Sphaerotilus montanus: one gene and its partner. The protein of the gene in region 1 interacts with the protein of each later gene in a pairwise test. Links are inferred from orthologs where the notes say so. Each region holds a gene or a part of one and is shown on either strand. Other genes may lie near its edges. The genes, in order: ruvC and ruvA.

What was found.
Region 2: the proteins of ruvC (region 1) and ruvA interact in binary tests that used the Escherichia coli proteins (3 or more experiments, as listed by UniProt). The link is inferred for Sphaerotilus montanus from one-to-one orthologs.

The regions. Positions count from the first base shown.
Region 1 is NZ_JACCFH010000001.1:2,567,637-2,570,877, reverse strand. What follows is about bases 288-3,213. They hold ruvC (crossover junction endodeoxyribonuclease RuvC), read left to right. Parts: upstream 288-1,436; coding sequence 1,437-1,991; downstream 1,992-3,213. Other genes in these bases: lpxC (UDP-3-O-acyl-N-acetylglucosamine deacetylase), read right to left, coding at 2,220-3,155; BDD16_RS11605 (hypothetical protein), read right to left, coding at 2,018-2,200; purH (bifunctional phosphoribosylaminoimidazolecarboxamide formyltransferase/IMP cyclohydrolase), read left to right, coding at 288-1,411. Outside these bases: more of purH, read left to right, coding at 1-287.
Region 2 is NZ_JACCFH010000001.1:1,358,714-1,361,827, forward strand. Bases 163-2,961 are described here. They hold ruvA (Holliday junction branch migration protein RuvA), read left to right. Parts: upstream 163-1,173; coding sequence 1,174-1,749; downstream 1,750-2,961. Other genes in these bases: BDD16_RS23270 (sensor histidine kinase), read left to right, coding at 163-292; BDD16_RS05985 (response regulator), read left to right, coding at 459-1,130; ruvB (Holliday junction branch migration DNA helicase RuvB), read left to right, coding at 1,797-2,873; BDD16_RS06000 (histidine phosphatase family protein), read right to left, coding at 2,904-2,961. Outside these bases: more of BDD16_RS23270, read left to right, coding at 1-162; more of BDD16_RS06000, read right to left, coding at 2,962-3,114. UniProt on the Escherichia coli protein: The RuvA-RuvB-RuvC complex processes Holliday junction (HJ) DNA during genetic recombination and DNA repair.

The DNA of each region.
Region 1 (3,241 bases):
CGGCCGCGTGAAGACGCTGCACCCGCGGGTCCACGGCGGTCTGCTGGCGCGCCGCGACGTGCCCGCGCACATGGCCGCGCTGAAGGAACACGGCATCGACACGATCGACCTGCTGATCATCAACCTCTACCCGTTCGCACAAGCCACGGCCAAGGCCGACTGCACGCTGGAAGACGCGATCGAGAACATCGACATCGGCGGCCCGGCGATGCTGCGGGCGGCGGCCAAGAACTGGCAGGACGTGGGCGTCGTGATCGACCCGACCGACTACCCGCAGGTGCTGGCGGAACTCGCCGCCTCGAACGGCCAGAGCCTGACGCGCAGCACCAAGTTCATGCTCGCCAAGAAGGTGTTCTCGCACACCGCCGCCTACGACGGCATGATCAGCAACTACCTGACCGCGCTGGAAACCGGTTCGGAAGAAGCGACCGAAGCCGTCCCCGCCCGCGCCGAGTACCCGAGCGTCTTCAACCTGCAGCTCCACAAGGTGCAGGGCATGCGCTACGGCGAGAACCCGCACCAGTCGGCCGCGTTCTACCGCGAGGCCGCGCCGGCCGCCGGGCTGCTGTCCGGCTGGCAGCAGATCCAGGGCAAGGAGCTGAGCTTCAACAACATTGCCGACGCGGACGCCGCCTGGGAATGTGTGAAGGCGTTTGACGTGCCGGCCTGTGTCATCGTCAAGCACGCGAATCCGTGTGGTGTGGCCGTTGGCGCGACGCCGCTGGAGGCGTACCAGAAGGCGCTGAAGACCGACCCGACCAGCGCGTTCGGCGGGATCATGGCGTTCAACCGCCCGATCGACGCGGACGTGGTCAACGAGATCAACGCCAACAAGCAGTTCGTCGAAGTCGCCATCGCCCCGGCCTTCACCGCCGAAGCGCGCGCCGCCTACGCCAGCAAGACCAATGTGCGCCTGCTGGAAGTGCCGGTCGCCCAGGTCGCGAACGCGCTGGACTTCAAGCGCGTCGGCGGCGGGATGCTGCTGCAGTCGGCCGACACCATCGACATCGTCGGCGGCGAGGTCAAGGTGGTCACCCAGTTGCAGCCGACCGCGCAGCAGATGGACGACCTGCTGTTCGCCTGGAAGGTGGCGCGCTTCGTCAAGAGCAACGCCATCGTGTTCTGCAAGGACGGCATGACCATGGGCGTCGGCGCCGGCCAGATGAGCCGCCTCGACTCGGCGCGCATCGCCAGCATCAAGGCAGGCCACGCCGGTCTGACGCTGCAGGGCACGGCCGTCGCGAGCGACGCGTTCTTCCCGTTCCGTGACGGGCTGGACGTGGTCGTGGATGCGGGTGCCACCTGCGTGATCCAGCCGGGTGGCTCGATGCGCGACAACGAAGTCATCGCCGCCGCCGACGAGCGCGGCATCGCGATGGTGTTCACCGGCACGCGCCACTTCCGCCACTGAGCACGGGCCACGACAGGACGCCCGGATGCGCATCCTCGGGATTGATCCGGGCCTCCAGGTCACCGGCTTCGGCGTCATCGACGTCGACGGCCAGCGCCTGAGCTACGTCGCCAGCGGCACCATCAAGACGGCGGAAGCGCCGCGCGGCGACCTGCCGCAGCGCATCCGCATCATCTTCGAGGGGGTGCGCGAGGTGGTGGCGACCTACCAGCCGGACACGGCGACCGTCGAGATCGTCTTCGTCAACGTCAACCCGCAGAGCACGCTGCTGCTCGGGCAGGCGCGCGGCGCGGCACTGGCGGCGCTGGTGTCGTCCAGCAGCACGCTGAGCGTGTGCGAGTACACCGCGCTGCAGATGAAGAAGGCCATCGTCGGCCATGGCCACGCCACCAAGGACCAGGTCCAGGCCATGGTGCAGCGTCTGCTGCAATTGCCGGTGCTGCCGGGCAAGGACGCCGCCGACGCACTCGGCCTGGCCATCACCCATGCCCACGCGGGCAGCTCCTTCGCGGCACTCGCGCAGAGCGGCACGCTCAACCGCAAGGCGCACGCGCAGTACCGGGGCGGGCGCAGCTACTGAGCTGCGGCGCTCCGTGGCCGCCCCCCCTACAGCACGAGCGCGAGTCGCTCCAGCAGGAGCACGGCGAAGAAGGCCAGACCCGCGATCACCGTCCAGCGGATGATCGCGATCGCGCGGCGGCGCCAGATGGCCTGTCCGGTGGCCAGATACAGCCCGAAGCTGAGCAGCCCCGACACCAGCAGGAAGAACACCAGGACACGGAAGACCATCACCGCCGTGTCTCCCGGCTCACCAGGCGGGGGCGAGTTCGGCCATGCCCTGTGGCGCCAGCTTCTCGTCCTGGAAGGTGACGATCTCCCAGGCGCTTTTGTCGGCCAGCAGCTTGCGCAGCAGCTTGTTGTTGAGCGCGTGGCCACTCTTGAAGGCGGTGTAGTCGGCCAGCAGCGGCTTGCCGCAGACGTGCAGGTCGCCGATCGCGTCGAGGATCTTGTGCTTCACGAACTCGTCGTCGTAGCGCAGCCCCTCGGCATTGAGCACGCGGTAGTCGTCGACGACGATGGCGTTGTCCATGCTGCCGCCCAGGCTCAGGCCGCGCGAACGCATCATCTCGACGTCCTTGGTGAAGCCGAAGGTGCGGGCGCGGGCGATGTCCTGCTTGTAGCGGCCGGTGGCGAAGTCGAAGACGACGCGCTGGCCGGTCGCGTCCACCGCGGGGTGGCCGAACTCGATCTCGAAGCCGAGACGGTAGCCGTGGTGCGGCGCCAGACGGGCCCACTTCAGCGTGCGGCCCTCGCCTTCGCGGATCTCGACCGCCTTCTTCACGCGCAGGAACTTCTTGGGCGCGTTCTGCAGCGCGATGCCGGCGCTCTGCAGCAGGAAGACGAAGCTGGCGGCCGAGCCGTCCAGGATGGGCACCTCGTCGGCCGTGATGTCGATGTAGAGGTTGTCCAGGCCCAGCCCGGCGATGGCCGACAGCAGGTGCTCGATGGTCTGGACCTTGGGCGCGCCCGGGTCACCGCCCGGCGAGATGGTCGTGGCCATGCGGGTGTCGCAGACCGACTCGGGTGTCACCGGGATGTCCACCGGCTGCGGCAGATCGATGCGGCGAAAGACCAGACCCGTGTCCGGCGCAGCGGGTCGCAGCGTCAGTTCGACCTTCTGGCCGCTGTGCAGGCCGACTCCGACGGCACGGGTCAGCGACTGGAGGGTACGTTGTTGCAGCATGGCGGCATTCTAGGCAACAACACGGAACAAGGCCCGGTGTCCGCGAGAACACCGGGCCAGTCAGGCAGGGAGAAGAGCGGGCGCGG
Region 2 (3,114 bases), 1.2 Mb from region 1 along the record:
GAGCGCACGCGCCTATGTGCAGACCACGCGCATCCTGCGCGAGGCGGTGAGCAACATCCTCAAGCACAGCGGCGCGACCCACGCCGAGATCTCGATCCGCCAGGACATCAACGACTTCGAGCTGACGATCTCGGACAACGGCAAGGGCATCCCGATGGAGCTGGATGGCAAGCTCGACCGCGGCCACGGCATGTCCACGATGAAGGGCCGCGCCAAGCAGCTGCAGGGCCAGTGCCTGGTCGAATCCGGCCCCGGCTACGGCACGACGATCCGCCTGACCCTGCCGCTGTGAGGCTACCGAGTCCAACAGGTCGTCATCGTTCACGAATTCCCGTCATTTTCGTAACCGTGTTCATCTTCACCCTACAGCGACCGATATAGCCGTCACACTGCCCTACTCTCTTGAGAACCCCCTTGAGAACAGTGCGCAGGCCACCTGGTCCGCCCGAGGAAAGCCCATGAAAACCATTCTGCTGCTCGAAGACCTTCCCGAAATCCGCGCCTGGCTGCGCGCCCTGGTGATGCAGGTGTTCCCTGGCTCCACCGTGGTCGAGTCCGCCCGGGTGCACGACGCGCTGCAACAGGTCACCGCCCACCGCTTCGACCTGGCGATGATCGATCTGGGCCTGCCGGACGGCTCGGGCGTCAAGGTGGTGCAGGCGCTGCGCGAGTCGCAGCCGGATGCGCAGTCGGTGGTGGTCACCATCCACGACGACGACGACCACCTCTTCCCCGCGCTGCAGGCCGGCGCCTACGGCTACCTGCTGAAGGAGCAGCCGCGCGAGCAGCTGATGGAACACCTGCAGCGCATCAGCCAGGGCGAGCCGCCGCTGTCGCCGTCGATCGCGCGCCGGATGATTTCCTACTTCTCGGCCCAGGCCAACAAGCCGGCGCTGCAGCCCTACCCCGCGGCCGACACGCTGATGCCCAACGTGCAGCTGACCGAGCGCGAGCGCGAGGTGCTGCTGCGCGTGGCCAAGGGCTTCACGCTGCCGGAAATCGGCGTGCAGCTCGGCCTGAGCCGCCACACCATCGCCGACTACGTCAAGCAGATCTACCGCAAGCTCAACGTGAGTTCGCGTGCCGAGGCCGCGCTCGAAGCGCAGCGCCTGGGTCTGTTCCGCCGCTGATGTGGTCCAGGCCGGCGGGTCGCCCCGCGCATAATCGCGCCCCATGATCGGACGACTCACCGGCACCCTGGCGGAAAAATCCCCGCCCCAGATCCTCATCGATGTGAACGGCGTCGGCTACGAAGTCGACGTCCCGATGAGCACCTTCTACAACCTCCCGCACCTCGGCGAGCGTGTCACGCTGCACACGCACTTCGTCGTGCGCGAGGACGCGCAGCTGCTCTACGGCTTCCTCACGCCCGCCGAGCGCGAGACCTTCCGCCAGCTCATCCGCATCACCGGCGTCGGCCCGCGCATCGCGCTGGCGGTGCTGTCGGGCATGAGCGCGGGTGAGCTGGCGCAGGCCGTCAGCACGCAGCAGGCCGGCCGGCTCGTCAAGGTGCCCGGCATCGGCAAGAAGACCGCCGAGCGGCTGCTGCTCGAACTCAAGGGCAAGCTCGGTCCGGATCTCGCGCTGCCGGGTGCGGCGGTGCAGACCGATGCGCAGTCCGACATCGTGCAGGCGCTGATCGCGCTGGGCTACAACGAGAAGGAAGCGGCGGCGGCGATCAAGCTGCTGCCGGTGGACATCGGCGTGAGCGACGGGATCAAGGCAGCGCTGAAATCACTGGCGAAATAACCAGTCCTGCGCACCCGCGCCGGGGGCTTTGACGGACAATCGCCCGCATGGCCATCCAGACCGACGACTTCGCCCCCGCCCCGTCCAAGCGCATCGTCAGCGCTGCGCCCAGCACCCCGCAGGAAGAGGCGATCGAGCGCGCCCTGCGCCCGAAGCTGCTCGATGAATACGTCGGTCAGGCCAAGGCGCGCGAGCAGCTGGAGATCTTCATCGGTGCGGCCAAGAAGCGCAGCGAGGCACTCGACCATGTGCTGCTCTTCGGCCCACCGGGGCTGGGCAAGACGACGCTGTCGCACATCATCGCGGCCGAACTCGGCGTGAACCTGCGCCAGACGAGCGGGCCGGTGCTGGAAAAACCCAAGGACCTGGCGGCGATGCTGACCAACCTGGAAAAGAACGATGTCCTCTTCATCGACGAGATCCACCGGCTGAGCCCGGTCGTCGAGGAAATCCTCTACCCCGCGCTGGAGGACTACCAGATCGACATCATGATCGGCGAAGGCCCGGCGGCGCGCTCGATCAAGCTGGACCTGCAGCCGTTCACGCTGGTCGGCGCCACCACGCGCGCCGGCATGCTGACCAACCCGCTGCGCGACCGCTTCGGCATCATCGCGCGGCTGGAGTTCTACACGCCCGAGGAACTGTGCCGCATCGTGACGCGCTCGGCCGGGTTGATGGGCGCGCCGATCGACGCGGAAGGGGCGATGGAGCTGGCCCGCCGTTCACGCGGCACGCCGCGCATCGCCAACCGCCTGCTGCGCCGCGTGCGCGACTACGCCGAGGTCAAGGGCGACGGGCGCATCGTCAAGCTGATCGCCGACAAGGCGCTGACGATGCTGGACGTGGATCCGAAGGGCTTCGACGTGATGGACCGCAAGGTGCTCGAAGCGATCGTGCACCGGTTCGACGGCGGGCCGGTCGGGCTGGACAACGTGGCGGCGGCGATCGGCGAGGATTCGGGGACGATCGAGGATGTGATCGAGCCGTACCTGATCCAGCAGGGTTACCTGCAGCGCACGCCGCGCGGTCGGATCGCGACGCTGGCGGCGTATCGGCATCTGGGGGTCACGCCGCCGGCGAAGGCGGGGGCGCTGGGCGCGGCGGGTGATCTGTTCGGCGAGTAGACCGCCGTCCAGCCAGCCACTCAGGTTTTTTCAGGACAGGCTGTGCGCGGGCGTGCTGCCATCGCGCCCGCCATCGCTGCTTTCTTCCAGTGCTGCGCCGTCCAGGTGCTGCGTATCTCCCCACCCGACCATCGTCAGCCGCGTCCCCGTGAACAGCAGCCGGTTGATGCTCGCATTGCCGAGCTGCCAGGTGCGCGGCGCCTCGATCGGCATGCCGCAGGCGGCGCGGTAGAGGCAGTCG